DNA from 2 places in the Amycolatopsis sp. CFH S0740 genome. Region 2 is predicted to be linked to the other one. Evidence: riboswitches for the same ligand, from Rfam matches in the RefSeq annotation. Region 2 holds a riboswitch; the other holds the start of a gene.
What was found. Region 2 has a riboswitch for cobalamin ahead of metE (5-methyltetrahydropteroyltriglutamate--homocysteine S-methyltransferase). Riboswitches for the same ligand answer to the same signal wherever they lie in the genome.
Positions count from the first base shown of each region.

Region 1: it holds a riboswitch for cobalamin, as region 2 does, so the genes downstream of both, EIZ45_RS05875 (hypothetical protein) here and metE (5-methyltetrahydropteroyltriglutamate--homocysteine S-methyltransferase) in region 2, are expected to answer to the same signal.

Region 1 covers NZ_SDLS01000002.1:537,996-541,392, forward strand. Annotated here, with positions in the region: gene EIZ45_RS05870 (CbiQ family ECF transporter T component) at 1-954, opposite strand, end outside; gene EIZ45_RS05875 (hypothetical protein) at 941-1,591, opposite strand; cobalamin riboswitch at 1,604-1,753, opposite strand; gene EIZ45_RS05880 (Gfo/Idh/MocA family protein) at 1,782-2,678, shown strand; gene EIZ45_RS05885 (GNAT family N-acetyltransferase) at 2,861-3,397, shown strand, end outside.
Region 2 covers NZ_SDLS01000008.1:324,113-327,509, reverse strand. Annotated here, with positions in the region: gene metE (5-methyltetrahydropteroyltriglutamate--homocysteine S-methyltransferase) at 1-1,520, opposite strand, end outside; cobalamin riboswitch at 1,618-1,840, opposite strand; gene EIZ45_RS17180 (hypothetical protein) at 2,353-3,397, shown strand, end outside.

The DNA.
Region 1 (3,397 bases), on a different contig from region 2:
GAGCGAAACCGGGTCGGCGAGCAGCACGAGCACGGCGGTCGCGACGCCGCACAGCGCGACCAGCGTTTCCGGCAGCCGCCACGGATCGGGCCGGTAGGTCGTGCGCCGGATCTGCCGTCCGCCCAGCACGAATCCGGCGGCGGCCAGCACCAGACCGGCGATGAGCATCGGCACGCCAAGCCACGACGCGGACCCGTCGAGGACGCCGTAAACCCCGACCGCGACGCCGACCAAACCGGCCAGCACGCAGGTCGCGATCAGCATCCGGACACGCGGGGAGAGATAGCCGCGCCGTCCGTAGCCGCGGGAATCCATGGCCGCCGCGAGTTGCAGCGACCGGTCCATGGCGTCGGCGAGCACCGGCACGAAAATCCCCTTCACGAACCGGAAGCCGCGCGTCTTCCCGGAACGCAGCCGACGCGCGCGGCGCACCCGCTGCACGCTCTCGACCAGTTGCGGGGCCACCGACAGCGCGACGGTCACCGCCGTCCCCACCTCATACAGCGCCCCGGGTACCGCTTTGAGCAGGCGTTTCGGGTTCGCCAGCGCGTTCGCGGCTCCGACGCAGAGCACGATCGTCGCCAGCCGGAGCCCGTCGTAAAGCCCGCCGAGCAGCTCCTCGGCCGAGGTGGGGCCGAGGAGCTGGATGCCGGCCGCGACGCTCGGCAACGGGATGGTCGGCAGCGTGAACAGGATGTGACCGCCGTCCTCGCCGCCGATCAGGATCCGGAACAGCACGCGCGATGCCAGGATCACCGCGGCGATCCAGGCGTACATCCGGAACGCCAGCGCCCACGGCGCGTCGCCGCGGCGGAGCACCACGACGAACCCGGCCACCGCGATCACCAGAGCGAGCAGAACCGGGTTCGTGGTCCGGCTAGCGGCGACGGCGAGCGCGAGCGCCCACACCCACCACGCGCCGGGATGGAGCGCTCGCGGACTACTGCCCAGCACGCCTGCGGCGCACCGCGACGACCGTCCCGGCCGCCACGAGCAGCACGACGACCACGATGCCGATCACCAGTCCCCACGGGAACCCGCTGTCCGAAGTGGACGCCGGAGCCTGCGCGGGCGCATTGGCCTTGCGCACCGGTTCGGTGCGCGGCGGCGGATACTCGGTGTAGGACTTGCCGATCGCGAACGACCAGCCCTCGAATGCTCCGGCGGGCGGCTTCCAGCTCTGCGCGCCGACCTGCGCCGACTGCCATTTGCCGCCGTTGGTAGCGGTCCAGAAGCTCCACGACGCCTTCTCCGGCGGCATGCCGGTGCAGGTCTGATCCGCGGGCTTGCTCTCGATCTTGCACATCACGGCCAGGCCGTACTTGCCCGCGCCGGTGAGTTCGAAGCCGGCGTTTTGCAGTGCGGTGACGCCGTTTTCCTGCTTGCCCGGCGCGCACCGGATGAGGGTTTCCCCGCCAAGCCCCTGGAAATCGACGATCACCGTGACGCCGTTGTCGTCCTGGCAGTAGCCGTCGGTGCCCTTGCCGGGTGTGGTGGCCGAGGCGGAAGAAGCACCGCCGAGACCGGTAGCGACGAGAAGAGCGCAGCCGGCGAGGACTCGCCCCCAGTGCCGCGCGTGCACGAACCGCATGTCAGATGTACCTCGCATCGATCGGACCACGACGGGCGATCCGGCTCGCGGTCCCTCGCGGGGCCGCTCACGGTTGCGGGCCAGCGCCGGATTCTCACCGGCTTCCCCCGTTCGTGGCGAAGAACTTGTCGACGTTAACGCACCGCAGGCCGCGCTGGAAGCGACCGCGGACACACCTACACTTCCGGGCGTGGGACAGGACCAGCTGCGCGTCGGCCTCGTAGGAACCGGACCGTGGGCCACCACGGTGCACGCCCCCGGGCTCGCGGACCATCCGGGGACCGTGCTCAGTGCTGTGTGGAGCCGAAGGCCGGAGGCCGCCACCGCGCTGGCGCAGGCCTACGACGCCGTGCCCACCAGCGATCTGGACGAGCTGTTCGAGCAGGTCGACGCGCTCGCGTTCGCCGTGCCGCCGACCGTGCAGGCCGAACTGGCGACCCGGGCCGCGGAGGCGGGCAAGCACCTGATCCTGGAGAAACCGATCGCCCCCGACCTGGCCACGGCGCAGCGTCTCGCGGACGCCGTGACGTCCGCTGGCGTCGCTTCGCTGGTGATGCTAACGCTGCGGTTCGCCCAGCAAACGCGCGATTGGCTGGACGGCGTCACCGCCGCCGGCGGCTGGCGAGGCGGCAGCGTGCGCTGGCTGTCCGGTGCACTGCTCAGCGGCAAGTACGCGACCTCGGCCTGGCGACAGGATCCGGCTGGCGGCGCGCTCGCCGACATCGGCCCGCACGCGTTCGACCTGCTCGATGCCGCCCTCGGCCCGATCACCAACGTCCTTGCCGCCCACCGCGGTCCCGAAGACCTGTGGCAGCTGCTGCTCGAACACGAGGGCGGCATCACGAGCACCGCGACGCTCAGCCTCCGCCTGCCGGTCCAGCCGACGGTGGTCGAGTATTCGGTTTTCGGCGAACACGGCCTCCGCACGCTGGGCCGCACCGGCACGGCGAACGACGCGTACACCGCGCTGCTCGACGATTTCGCCGCGATGGTGTCCTGCGGAACGACCACGCATCCCTGCGATGTCCGCCGAGGCGTGCACCTGGCCCGGATCGTGGACCAGGCCCGCGCCGCGCTGAACCGTTAATTCGCTTGCCGGGTCTGAGACGATGAACGGGAAGTTCGTTTCGGACGAAGGAATGCCTATGTGCTCCGCCACGGCCCGCACCGGCCGCCTGGCCTGAGCTGTTCGGCCTGCGCGCCCGGCGTGGGGTTGCCAGTTGTTGTGCTGCCCGCGCATTCCTTCTTCGCGAAAGGCTTCCACCAGAGATGTCCGCCCTTCAGGCATACGTCCGCGCGACCGCACCGATCGGCCGCGAAACCGAGCGAATCGGCCCGTTCCTGGCGACTTTCGCCAAGGACAGCTCTCATCCGATGGCGAACTACGCCATCCCCGACGACGGCGCGAACCCTTCGTCCGCCGAGATCGCTCTCCTGATTTCCGCTTACCGGCAACGAAATCTCCTGCCCCGGCTGGAGTTCTTCACCGACGCCGCTCCCAACGCCGAGACAGCGCTCGTCGCCGCCGGATTCACGCTGGAACGACGCGTGCCGGTGATGACCTGCGCCACCGAAGATCTCGTCGATTGCGTTGCGCCAGAACACATTCAGCTGCGCGAACCGTCGTCCGACGACGAATTCCGCCGCCTGCGGTCCGTGCAGAACGTCGCCTTCGGCGAGTCGCCCGACGTGTCGGACGCCGATGTCGAACGCAACCGCGACTACCTGACCGTCCTGGCCGAACACGGCGAAACCATTGTGGGCGGCGGAATCGCGTTGGACATCGTCTCCGGCGCAACGGAAATC
Region 2 (3,397 bases):
CAGCCGAGGGCGGTCGCCGCGAAGCCGGTCAGTTGTTCGGCGAAGTACTGGACCATGTCGTTGCGCTCGGGTTCGCCGTGGACCAGGACGTCTAGGCCGAGGTCTTCCTGCAGCCGTACGACGCGGTCGATTTCGGTGCGCATCGCGGTGCGGTGGGCGGTGTCGTCGAGTTTGCCCGCGCGGTGTGCGGCTCGGGCTCGGCGGACCTCGCTGGTTTGCGGGAAGGAGCCGATTGTGGTGGTCGGGAGTGGGGGCAGGTTCAGTGATTGTTGTTGTGCCGCAGCGCGTTCTGCATACGGCGCGCGGACGGTGTCTACTGGGCGGAGTGCGTTGACTCGTGCACGGACGTTGGCGTCGTTGAGTTCGGCGGCTCCGGCTCGGTCGGCGGCCGCGGCTCGGGCTGGAGTGAGGTCTGCGGTCTCTCCGCTGAGGGCTCGGCCTAGCAGGACGACCTCGTCCACCTTTTGCTTCGCGAACGCCAGCCAGTTCTTGAGGCGCGGGGCGAGGTCTGTTTCCGCGTTCACGTCGTAGGGGACGTGAAGTAGCGAGCACGACGTTGAGATGCTCACGTGTGCGGCGGTGTCTCGCAGTTGTGCTGCGTGGGCTAGTGCGACGTCTGGGTCGGTGCGCCAGACATTTCGGCCGTCTACTACTCCGGCTAGGACTTCCTTGTCTCGCAGTGCTCCTTCTGCTGCAATTTTGTCCACAAAGGACTCATCGGTTACCAGGTCCACGGCTATTGCTTCGATGGGGGAGCGGGCCAGGACGCCCAGTGCTCGGCCGAGGCCGCCGAAGTATCCGGCTGCCAGGAGTTTCGGGCGGTGGGTTTCCTTGGCCAGCCAGTGGTAAGCGCGGGTGAGTGCGTTGAACTCCGGCGTGGTTCGGTCTGTCGCGAAGGCTGGTTCGTCCAACTGGACCCATTCGACGCCCTCGTCGGCCAGCTTGCCCAGAAGTTCGGCGTAGGCGGGCAGTAGTTCGTCCAGCAGTTCCAGCGGGGTGAAGCCGGGTTCGGTGGGCTTGGCCAGCAGTAGGAAAGTGACCGGTCCGACGAGTACCGGGCGTGGCGTGATGCCTAGCGCTTGTGCTTCGCGGACTTCGTCGATCGGGGCGGTGCCGGTGAGTGCGAAGCGGGAGTCCGGGCCTAGTTCGGGGACCAGGTAGTGGTAGTTGGTGTCGAACCACTTCGTCATTTCGAGGGCGGGTGCGTCCGGGACTCCCCGCGCGGCGGCGAAGTAGGTGTCCAGTGGCGACAGGCCCAGCAGGGTGAAGCGGTCCGGCAGAGCGCCGAAGAGGGCGGCGGTGTCCAACACCTGGTCGTAGAGCGAGAAAGTGCTGGACGGGATTGAGTCGAGGCCCTGGTCTCGCAGGGCTGTCCAGGTTTGCTCGCGCAGCTGCCGTCCGGCGGTCAGGAGGTCTTCTTCGGTGGTTTTTCCTGACCAGTAGGACTCGAGTGCTCGTTTGAGTTCTCGGGCTGGGCCGATCCGCGGATAGCCGAGAATCGTGGTGCCGATCGTGTTCACAGCAATGCATCCTCACGTGCTCGCCGGAAGAGTCCGGGCACGCGGAAGTCGTGCTTCGGTCGGTGCCCTTCCCGCGAGGCCCGGACTCACGCACGCCGTCGGCGTGCGTGCCATTGGCAGGTATTCGGACTCGTGGGCGTATCGCTCGTGCCTACCGGCTGTCGCTTCCCGGGCTGGGCGCCCAGTGCTTTACCGCGTTTCGCGGTGACAGCTTTCGTTCCCACATACCGCTGCGGGGCAGTCCCGGAATCGCACCGGGTTCCCTGTTGCCTCGCCGGGACGCGGCTGCGTCCTGGCGAACCAGTGGCGTGGGTCAGCTTACCGAATCCGGGGCCAGGAGGCGGGTGTCCCAGGATTCGGGAGGGATCGTGCTGTTTGCCGGAGCAGGCGGGAGCGTCGGAAGGTGCTCGTCGTCAGCAGGCGGGAGCGTCGGAAGGTGCTCGTCGTCCGGCGGTGACATCGCACTCGGCGTGTGCGAGACGAACGGGGGAGTTGCACTGTGCTGTCTGGCGTCTTGCCGACGTCGAGCATGGTGCGGCTGATGTTTTTGGCGCACTTCCCGTTAACGCCTGGCCATTGCTCACTGACAGGTCGTATTTTCTGCTTATTTTTCAGTCGCCGCTCGAAATCGCTGCGCACGCAGGGCGTATCCGTTGACTGGGTTGTCACCCGGTCAGCGGTTCCTTGCGTGCAACAGGAAGGACAAAGTGTGGTGTTGGTGGCCAACCAACATTCGGGGGATGCAGGGGTTCTGCGCTTTCTGCTCTTGCGTAAGCGGAAGATCGCGTCCGGATCACCCGGTGAAAGTTCGTGACTTCGCGAAGGAGGGGCGATGCGAATTCTTTCTCCTGTTCGATCATTTTCTGCGGTTTTAGTGCTTATTTCTTCGATGTTTGCGGCGGGTGTCAGTCAGGCAAGCGCGGCCAGTCAACCAGCGTGCACGATTTCTGATCACTGCTACGCTGTGGGATTCATCGGATCCAAGCAGCAGCCGTTGTGGATGAACGGGGTCGGTTCGGATCTGACGGTCGGCTGTCTTCATGTGGACAACCGAGATGCCGAGTTCGCCAACTGGGAGCAGTGGCTTCTCACCAACCTCAACAATCCGAAGCTGGACACCTGGGTTGAAGCAGGAATGACCGCGGGTACACTGTACAGTTCCCCAGGGCGAGAGAAAGGGTTTCTGTGGTACTGGGCAGATCAGCGGCCAGGTGTTCCGTACCGTGAGTTCTACATCAAGTCCGCACATGAGCTCACCAGCGAGAACGTGACCTTCCGCTGGGTTCCCAACAGTCCCAATTGGGAGATTCGCCAGAACGGGGGTCTCGTCGGTATTTCCGAAGGCAACGGGGCATTCGGCGGCCAAGCGGGCAATGGACTCGAGGTAACGGTCCCGAGTGCTCGAGTGTTTGCCAACTCTTCAAAGTTTCAATACCAGGATACCGGCAACCAGTGGCATCCCGCTCAAGCGGAACTGGTCAACGATCGACCAGATCTGTTTCTTATGTACACAAACGGGCAAAACATAACAGGTGCAACGCGCAAGCCTTGCATAGACAAGACGGAGAAGATGTCTGCCGAAAGCAACGTCACGCCGCCCACTTCCGCCGACCTGCTGGGCGTGGCGAAGAGGTTGGCTGCCGCGAATGGCGAGAGCAGCCCGGCCGATATTCGATATGTGAAAACCGACCGCAATGCTCTTAAGTATATTGACGGAACGCAGCCCAAGGCCAACGATCCGGTGTACTTGATTCAAATGACCGGTAACTTCGTGGGGTACGCCGCCAAGATCCCCCGGGGAAGCAATGCCCCCAGGGGAAACGTGCTCACCGTCACGGTAGATGCGAAATCCGGGCAGATGCTGGGCTGGTCGATCC